3 regions of the Kitasatospora sp. NPDC089797 genome follow, and region 3 is predicted to be linked to each of the others. Evidence: riboswitches for the same ligand, from Rfam matches in the RefSeq annotation. Region 3 holds a riboswitch; each other region holds the start of a gene.
The links. Region 3 has a riboswitch for magnesium ahead of AB0O91_RS34655 (NRAMP family divalent metal transporter). Riboswitches for the same ligand answer to the same signal wherever they lie in the genome.
Positions count from the first base shown of each region.

Region 1: another riboswitch for magnesium. It lies ahead of AB0O91_RS14275 (NRAMP family divalent metal transporter); the one in region 3 lies ahead of AB0O91_RS34655 (NRAMP family divalent metal transporter).
Region 2: another riboswitch for magnesium. It lies ahead of AB0O91_RS37585 (hypothetical protein); the one in region 3 lies ahead of AB0O91_RS34655 (NRAMP family divalent metal transporter).

Region 1 is NZ_JBFBGS010000015.1:98,058-100,316, forward strand. Features, by position in the region: gene AB0O91_RS14270 (ABC transporter ATP-binding protein) at 1-649, opposite strand, end outside; M-box (ykoK) riboswitch at 818-994, shown strand; gene AB0O91_RS14275 (NRAMP family divalent metal transporter) at 1,364-2,259, shown strand, end outside.
Region 2 is NZ_JBFBGS010000071.1:10,566-12,824, forward strand. Features, by position in the region: gene AB0O91_RS37580 (serine hydrolase) at 1-260, shown strand, start outside; gene AB0O91_RS37585 (hypothetical protein) at 595-1,248, opposite strand; M-box (ykoK) riboswitch at 1,469-1,640, opposite strand; gene AB0O91_RS37590 (SDR family oxidoreductase) at 1,885-2,259, shown strand, end outside.
Region 3 is NZ_JBFBGS010000059.1:17,380-19,638, reverse strand. Features, by position in the region: gene AB0O91_RS34660 (DUF3533 domain-containing protein) at 1-351, opposite strand, end outside; M-box (ykoK) riboswitch at 539-716, shown strand; gene AB0O91_RS34655 (NRAMP family divalent metal transporter) at 1,063-2,259, shown strand, end outside.

The DNA.
Region 1 (2,259 bases), on a different contig from region 3:
AACTGGCGTGCGAGGCCTCGTGGGTGACCATCATGGCGGCCGCGCCGGCGTCGCAGCGGGCGCGCAGCACGGCGAGCACGGCGTCGCCGGTGGCGGAGTCGAGGGCGCCGGTCGGTTCGTCGGCGAGGACGAGGCGCCGTTCGCCGATCAGGGCGCGGGCGATGGCGACGCGCTGCTGCTGGCCGCCGGACATGTCGTCGGGGAAGCGGTCGGCGAGTTCGCCGATGCCCAGTTCCTCCAGCGCGGCCAGCGCCTCGCGGCGGGCGGTGCGGCCGGAGACGCCGTCGAGTTCGCGCGGCAGGGCGATGTTCTCGGCGGCGGTGAGCGCGGGGATCAGGTTGTAGTCCTGGAAGACGTACCCGACGGAGCGGCGCCGCAGGTCGGCGAGCTTGCCGCGGCTGAGGCCGCCGAGGCCGACGCCCTCGACCAGGACCTGGCCGTCGCTGGGCAGGTCCAGCCCGCCGGCCAGGGTGAGCAGGGTCGACTTCCCGGAGCCGGACGGCCCCATGACGGCGACGAACTCGCCTGCGTGGACGGTCAGGTCGACCCCGCGCAGGGCGTGCACCTCGGCGGCGCCGCGGCCGTGCACCCGGGAGACCCCGGCCAGCTGCAGGACGGGCGCGGGCCGGCTCGGATCGGTGTGGGACACAGTTCCCCCTCGTGAGCTGTTCAGCTGCATATGTCGGTGAACTATATATGCCGGGAGGGGATGCACAAGTCGTCCGGGATTCGGTCAAGGTTCTACAAAGGTGTCGACGTTCGGCCGAAAAGGTGACATGGAGCGACCGCCCCGGGGCTATGCTTTTCGAGGTTTGAAAAGGCACCTCGTTCGGTGAGGCGTCTTCACGGACACAGGCCACTGACCCGACGACGTCGAGAGACGCCCAGGTTCAGGACAGGTCTTCCCGAGTTAAGGGTTGACCCCAAGTGGCTTCCGGCCGATCCGGCTGGACACGCCGTGGAGTGCCAAAGCTCTGACGAGTTGGGGTGGACCGGTCCCTCGCGGCCGGTGTGCTCCTTGCCGTGTCGTGATGCGGCGCACAGACGGTGCGCCCCCGACCGGGAGGAGGCGAGAGACATGGACTGTGATAGTCCGGGCCACAGTAGCCCCTACCCCCGCATGCTCTCGAACACCTCCGGCACGCGGTAACAACCTTCCCTGCGCGTTCACCCAGGTCTTCGTCGTGCGCCCGAGTGCGCCCCGACGCAAGCCGCCTGACGCACCGTCATGCCCGCACGGCCGCCGCCGCTCAGCGTCGCCGTACGGCGCGGACGTCGTGTGCGCCGACGTGCGCCCGCAGGGAGGATCGCTGCTGCGTGCCCCCTGTCGCCCCCTCCAGGAAGGGGGCAGGGAGGCCCCGCCATGACCAACGTGATGCTGGACCCGAAGGTTCCCGCCGCTCCCGCCGCGGCCCGCTCCGCCGTCCTCGACGACGCCCACGTGGGCGACATCAAGGGTGCCCTCGGCACCATCAAGCTCGACGACTCCACCCCCCGCAGCGGACTCTCCGCCCGGATCAAGACCCTGCTGGCGATCGTCGGCCCCGGCCTGATCGTGATGGTCGGTGACAACGACGCGGGCGCCTTCTCCACCTACGGCCAGGCCGGCCAGAACTACGGCACCCAGCTGCTCTGGACGCTGGCCCTGCTGATCCCGGTGCTGTACGTCAACCAGGAGATGGTGCTGCGCCTGGGCGCCGTCACCGGCGTCGGCCACGCCCGGCTGATCCTGGAGCGCTTCGGCAAGTTCTGGGGCGCCTTCAGCGTCATCGACCTGTTCCTGCTGAACGCCCTGACCCTGGTCACCGAGTTCATCGGCGTGACACTCGCGGCCGGCTACCTGGGCCTGCCCAAGGTCGCCTCGGTGATCCTGGCGGCGGCGATCATCATCGCCTCGGCCTTCACCGGCTCCTTCCAGCGCTTCGAGCGGGTCGCCGTCACGCTCTGCGTCGGCTCGCTGCTGCTGGTGCCGATCTACTTCATGGTCCACCCGAAGACCTCGCAGATGGCCCACGACTTCGTCGTCCCGCAGATGCCGGGCGGCTCCGGCCAGCTCGCGGCCGTGATGCTGGTCATCGTCTCCATCGTCGGCACCACCGTCGCCCCGTGGCAGCTGTTCTTCCAGCAGTCGTACGTCATCGACAAGCGCATCACCCCGCGTTTCATGAAGTACGAGAAGGTCGACCTGTGGATCGGCATCGCCATCGTGATCATCGGCGCCGCCGCGATGATCGGCTTCACCGCCGCCGCGTTCGCGGG
Region 2 (2,259 bases), on a different contig from region 3:
AGGTCTGGCCGCACCGCCTGGCCTCCGGCTTCCCCTTCGACGACGTCCGCGTCCACGGCAAGACCGGCACCCTCCCCACGCTGCGCCACGAGGTCGGCGTCGTCGAGTACCCCGACGGCGGCCGCTACGCCCTCGCCGTCTTCACCCGCGCCGCCGCCACCACCATCACGCTGCCCGCCGCCGACGCCGCCATCGGAACCACCGCCCGCCTCGCCGTCGACGCCCTCCGCGCCCGAGCCGCGACCGCCGCCGCGGAGTGACGGCCGCACGGGCCCGGCGCGGGACGGGAGTTCGCCCGGGCGCTCAGACGCGCGGGAGTGCCGCCTGCCGGGGCGGTGCGGTGGACGACGGGCAGGCCGAGATGCCCGCCCCATCGGCTGCCCTACTGCCGACCCGCCCCCACCACCGGAACGGGTCGGCGGGAGAAGGGAGTTCGCCGCACCGACAGGCGGAACCGCCTGGGCGCTCACGCACGCGGGGGCGGCGTTGCGCGGGCCGCAAGCTGGGCGGCGCCCGACGATCCGGTCGGAACACGGCGGCCGATCCGCCGTCCTGACGCCTGCACGACCGGATGGGCCTGCGCAGGACGGGAGTTCACCCTGCCGGCAGGCGGGACCACCCGGGCGCCCAGGCGCGCGGGCAGTGTGGTGGGCGATGAGCCCGACGGCGAGCGACAGGCCGACAGGCCCGGCACACCGGCCGCGCACGGGTGCCGCCCGACCGGTCGGCGGCTCGACTGCCGACGCCGGCCACCCCGCCCCCACTGCCGCCGGACGGACGAACAGGCGGGCCGGAGCAGGGAGTTCGCCCTGCCGACAGGCGGCCCCGCCCCGGCGCGCAGGCGCGCGGGGCGGTGTTGCGCGGGCCCCGGGCGCCGCAGCGGGCGGCGTGGTGGGCGATGAGCCCGACGGCGGCGAGGGGCAGGCCGAGGTGCTCGGCGATCCGGTCGGGGCCGTGGCCCTGGAGGGCGAGCAGGTAGGCGGTCTGGACCCGCGAGTCGTAGGCCACGTCGGGAGAGGTGGTGGCGGAGAAGTCGCGGTGGTCGAGCAGGTAGAGGCGCGGAACGCCGTCCTGGAGGGTCAGTTGGAGGAGGCCGCGGACGATCGGCGCGTCGGCGGGCAGGGTGAGCGGCGGCAGGTGCGGCGTCGGCCGGCGGAAGCCGCGCAGCAGGCGGGTGCCGCGCGCGGGGGTGCCGCCGTCGTGGGCGGTGCGCGCGGACGTGAACGCGGGGAAGGCGAAGCGGGTCATGGTGGAACCTCCGACGGCCCGAGGCCGGGGGGAGGGCGCGCGCGAGTGGACCGACCGGCGTCAGCGCGCGCCGGGAATGAGGGCGGAAAGCCGATGGCGGGGCCGACTGTGGCCCGGACTACTACTGGAGTCCATCTCTCTCGCCTCCTCCCGGTCGGGCGCGTGATCGCGCCGCTCGACACGGCAAGGAGCGGACCGGGCCCGCCGCGACGGCGACGCCGGTTCACCCCAACTCGTCAGAGCTTTGGCACTCCACGGCGTGATCCCCGGCGGGGAAGCCACTTGGGATCAACCCTTAGGTCGGGAAGATCTGTCCTGAACCTGGGCGTCTCTCGACGTCGTCGGGTCAGTGGCCTGTGTCCGTGAAGACGCCTCACCGAACGAGGTGCCTTTGAAACTCTCCCGATCATACCCCTTCCGGTGCCGGCCCACGAAGGGCCCTGTCCGCAGGACGCACCCGCCCGCCCGGCGGGCCCATGAGTACGGGCACCCGATCCCGGCCCCGGCCGACGGGAGCCGCGGCGGCGGCATCAGCCCGTCGGCGCCGGGCATGTATGAGAGGTCGTCCGGCAGCGGGCCGTGACGATCCGGCCCGGCCGGGACGCGGCCGGGGCAGCGCGGGGAGGCACCACGGACATGGGCGAACTGGACGGCAGGACGGCACTGGTGACGGGCGGGTCCCGTGGGATCGGGCGGGCGATCGCGCTGCGGCTCGCCGCCGACGGGGCCCTGGTCGCGGTGCACTACGGCGACAACGAGGCCGCGGCGGCGGAGACCGTCGCGCTGATCGCCAAGGCCGGCGGCCGGGCGTTCCCGGTCCGGGCCCGGTTCGGGGACGGCGACGCGGTGGACCGGCTGCTGGAGGGCCTCACCGCCGGTCTGGCGGAGCACGACCAGGACGGTCTGGACATCCTGGTCAACAACGCGGGCATCCACCTGGCCGGCTCGATCGCCCGGATCACCGAGGAGGAGTTCGACCGCCTGATGGCGATCAACGTGCGCGCGCCGCTC
Region 3 (2,259 bases):
CAGCGCGCCGTAGACCTTGCCGGACGCGAGGAGGTCGCGGGCGCCGGCCTCGTCGGTCCGCCGCCAGTCGACCGTGTCACCGGGGGTACCGGCGAGCACCGCCCTGGTCAGCTCGGTGCCGAGGTCGACGGACCGGCCGGGCGGCGGCGGGCCCTGGTCCGCGTTGACCAGGGCGATCGGCAGCCGGTGCAGGTGTCCGGTCGGGTTGACGATGCCGCCGAGGTAGAGCAGCGAGAGCAGGACGGCCACCAGCGCGGACAGGATGCTCGGGAAGAGCCAGAGCTTGGGGTTCCGGGCGAGTGCCAGGGCCCTGGCCTGCCGGGGAGCCCCCTGGGAGCCTGCGGTCGCCATGCCACCCCTCGGGTTCGGGCACGGGCGGATGCCGTGCCGCTGCCGGTACGGCGGGAAGTCGTTCCGTGGTCACGAACCGGTCAAACCCGCGTCACCCGGACGGGTGCCGGCCGCCGAGAAAGGTAAAGGTTCTACCAAGTACGCAAGTAGTGCTCTTCGCCGGGGCTATGCTTCTGGAGGTTTGAAGAAGGCACCTCGTTCGGTGAGGCTTCTTCACGGACACAGGCCACTGATCCGACGACGTCGAGAGACGCCCAGGGTTAGGACAGATCTTCCCGACCTAAGGGTTGATCCGAAGTGGCTTCCGACCTCGAGGGGTTGGACACGCCGTGGAGTGCCAAAGCTCTGACGAGTTGGGGTGAACCGGTGGCCGTTTTCCGCGCGCCGGTGAACTCCTTGCCGCGTCGATGACACGCACCACGGGGTGCGTCGACCGGGAGGAGGCGAGAGACATGGATTGCAGTAGTCCGGGCCACAGTTGCCCCTACCCCCGCCTGTCCTCGTACACCTCCGGCACGCGGTAACAACCTCCCCTGCGCGTTGATCTGACGGCGCGTCACCACACAGCACCCGCACGCGGCTTCGCCATGCCCGCGCCCGTCCGCACGGGCCGGCAGCGCCGCGCGCCGATGCGCCGTGCCTGCACGCAGGGGGAATTGCTGCCGCGCGTCCCCAACCGCCCCGCCTGTCAGGGGTACCGGGAGGAACGCCATGACCACCAACTCCACTCTCGACTCGAAGATCCCCGCTCCGCGCTCGGCCGTGCTGGACGACGCCCACGTGGGCGACATCAAGGGTGCGCTCGGCACCATCAAGCTCGATGACGACGCACCACGCCAGGGGTTGAGCGCGAGACTCAAGACCCTGCTGGCGATCGTCGGCCCCGGCCTGATCGTGATGGTCGGCGACAACGACGCGGGCGCCTTCTCCACCTACGGCCAGGCCGGCCAGAACTACGGCACCCAGCTGCTCTGGACGCTGGCCCTGCTGATCCCGGTGCTGTACGTCAACCAGGAGATGGTGCTGCGCCTGGGCGCCGTCACCGGCGTCGGCCACGCCCGGCTGATCCTGGAGCGCTTCGGCAAGTTCTGGGGCGCCTTCAGCGTCATCGACCTGTTCCTGCTGAACGCCCTGACTCTGGTCACCGAGTTCATCGGCGTGACACTCGCGGCCGGGTACCTGGGCCTGCCCAAGGTCGCCTCGGTGATCCTGGCGGCGGCGGTCATCATCGCCTCGGCCTTCACCGGCTCCTTCCGGCGCTTCGAACGGGTCGCCGTCACGCTCTGCGTCGGCTCGCTGCTGCTGGTGCCGATCTACTTCATGGTCCACCCGAAGACCTCGCAGATGGCCCACGACTTCGTGGTCCCGCAGATGCCGGGCGCCTCGGGCGAACTCGCCACCGTGATGCTGCTGATCGTCTCCATCGTCGGTACCACCGTCGCCCCGTGGCAGCTGTTCTTCCAGCAGTCGTACGTCATCGACAAGCGCATCACCCCGCGCTTCATGAAGTACGAGAAGGCCGACCTGTGGATCGGCATCGCCATCGTGATCATCGGCGCCGCCGCCATGATGGGCTTCTGCGCCGCCGCGTTCGCGGGCACCGACGGCTTCGGCCAGTTCAGCGACGCGGGCGCCATCGCCAAGGGCCTGGAGGACAAGGCCGGCCACGTGGTCGGCGTGCTGTTCGCGATCGCCCTGCTGGACGCCTCGATCATCGGCGCCTTCGCGGTCTCGCTCTCCACCGCGTACGCGATCGGCGACGTCTTCGGCATCAAGCACTCGCTGCACCGCGGGGTCAAGGGCGCCAAGGGCTTCTACGGCATCTACGCCGGTGTGGTCGTGGTGGCCGCCGCCATCACCCTGCTGTCCACCGACTACGCCCAGGGCCTGATGACCCAGTTCGTCCAG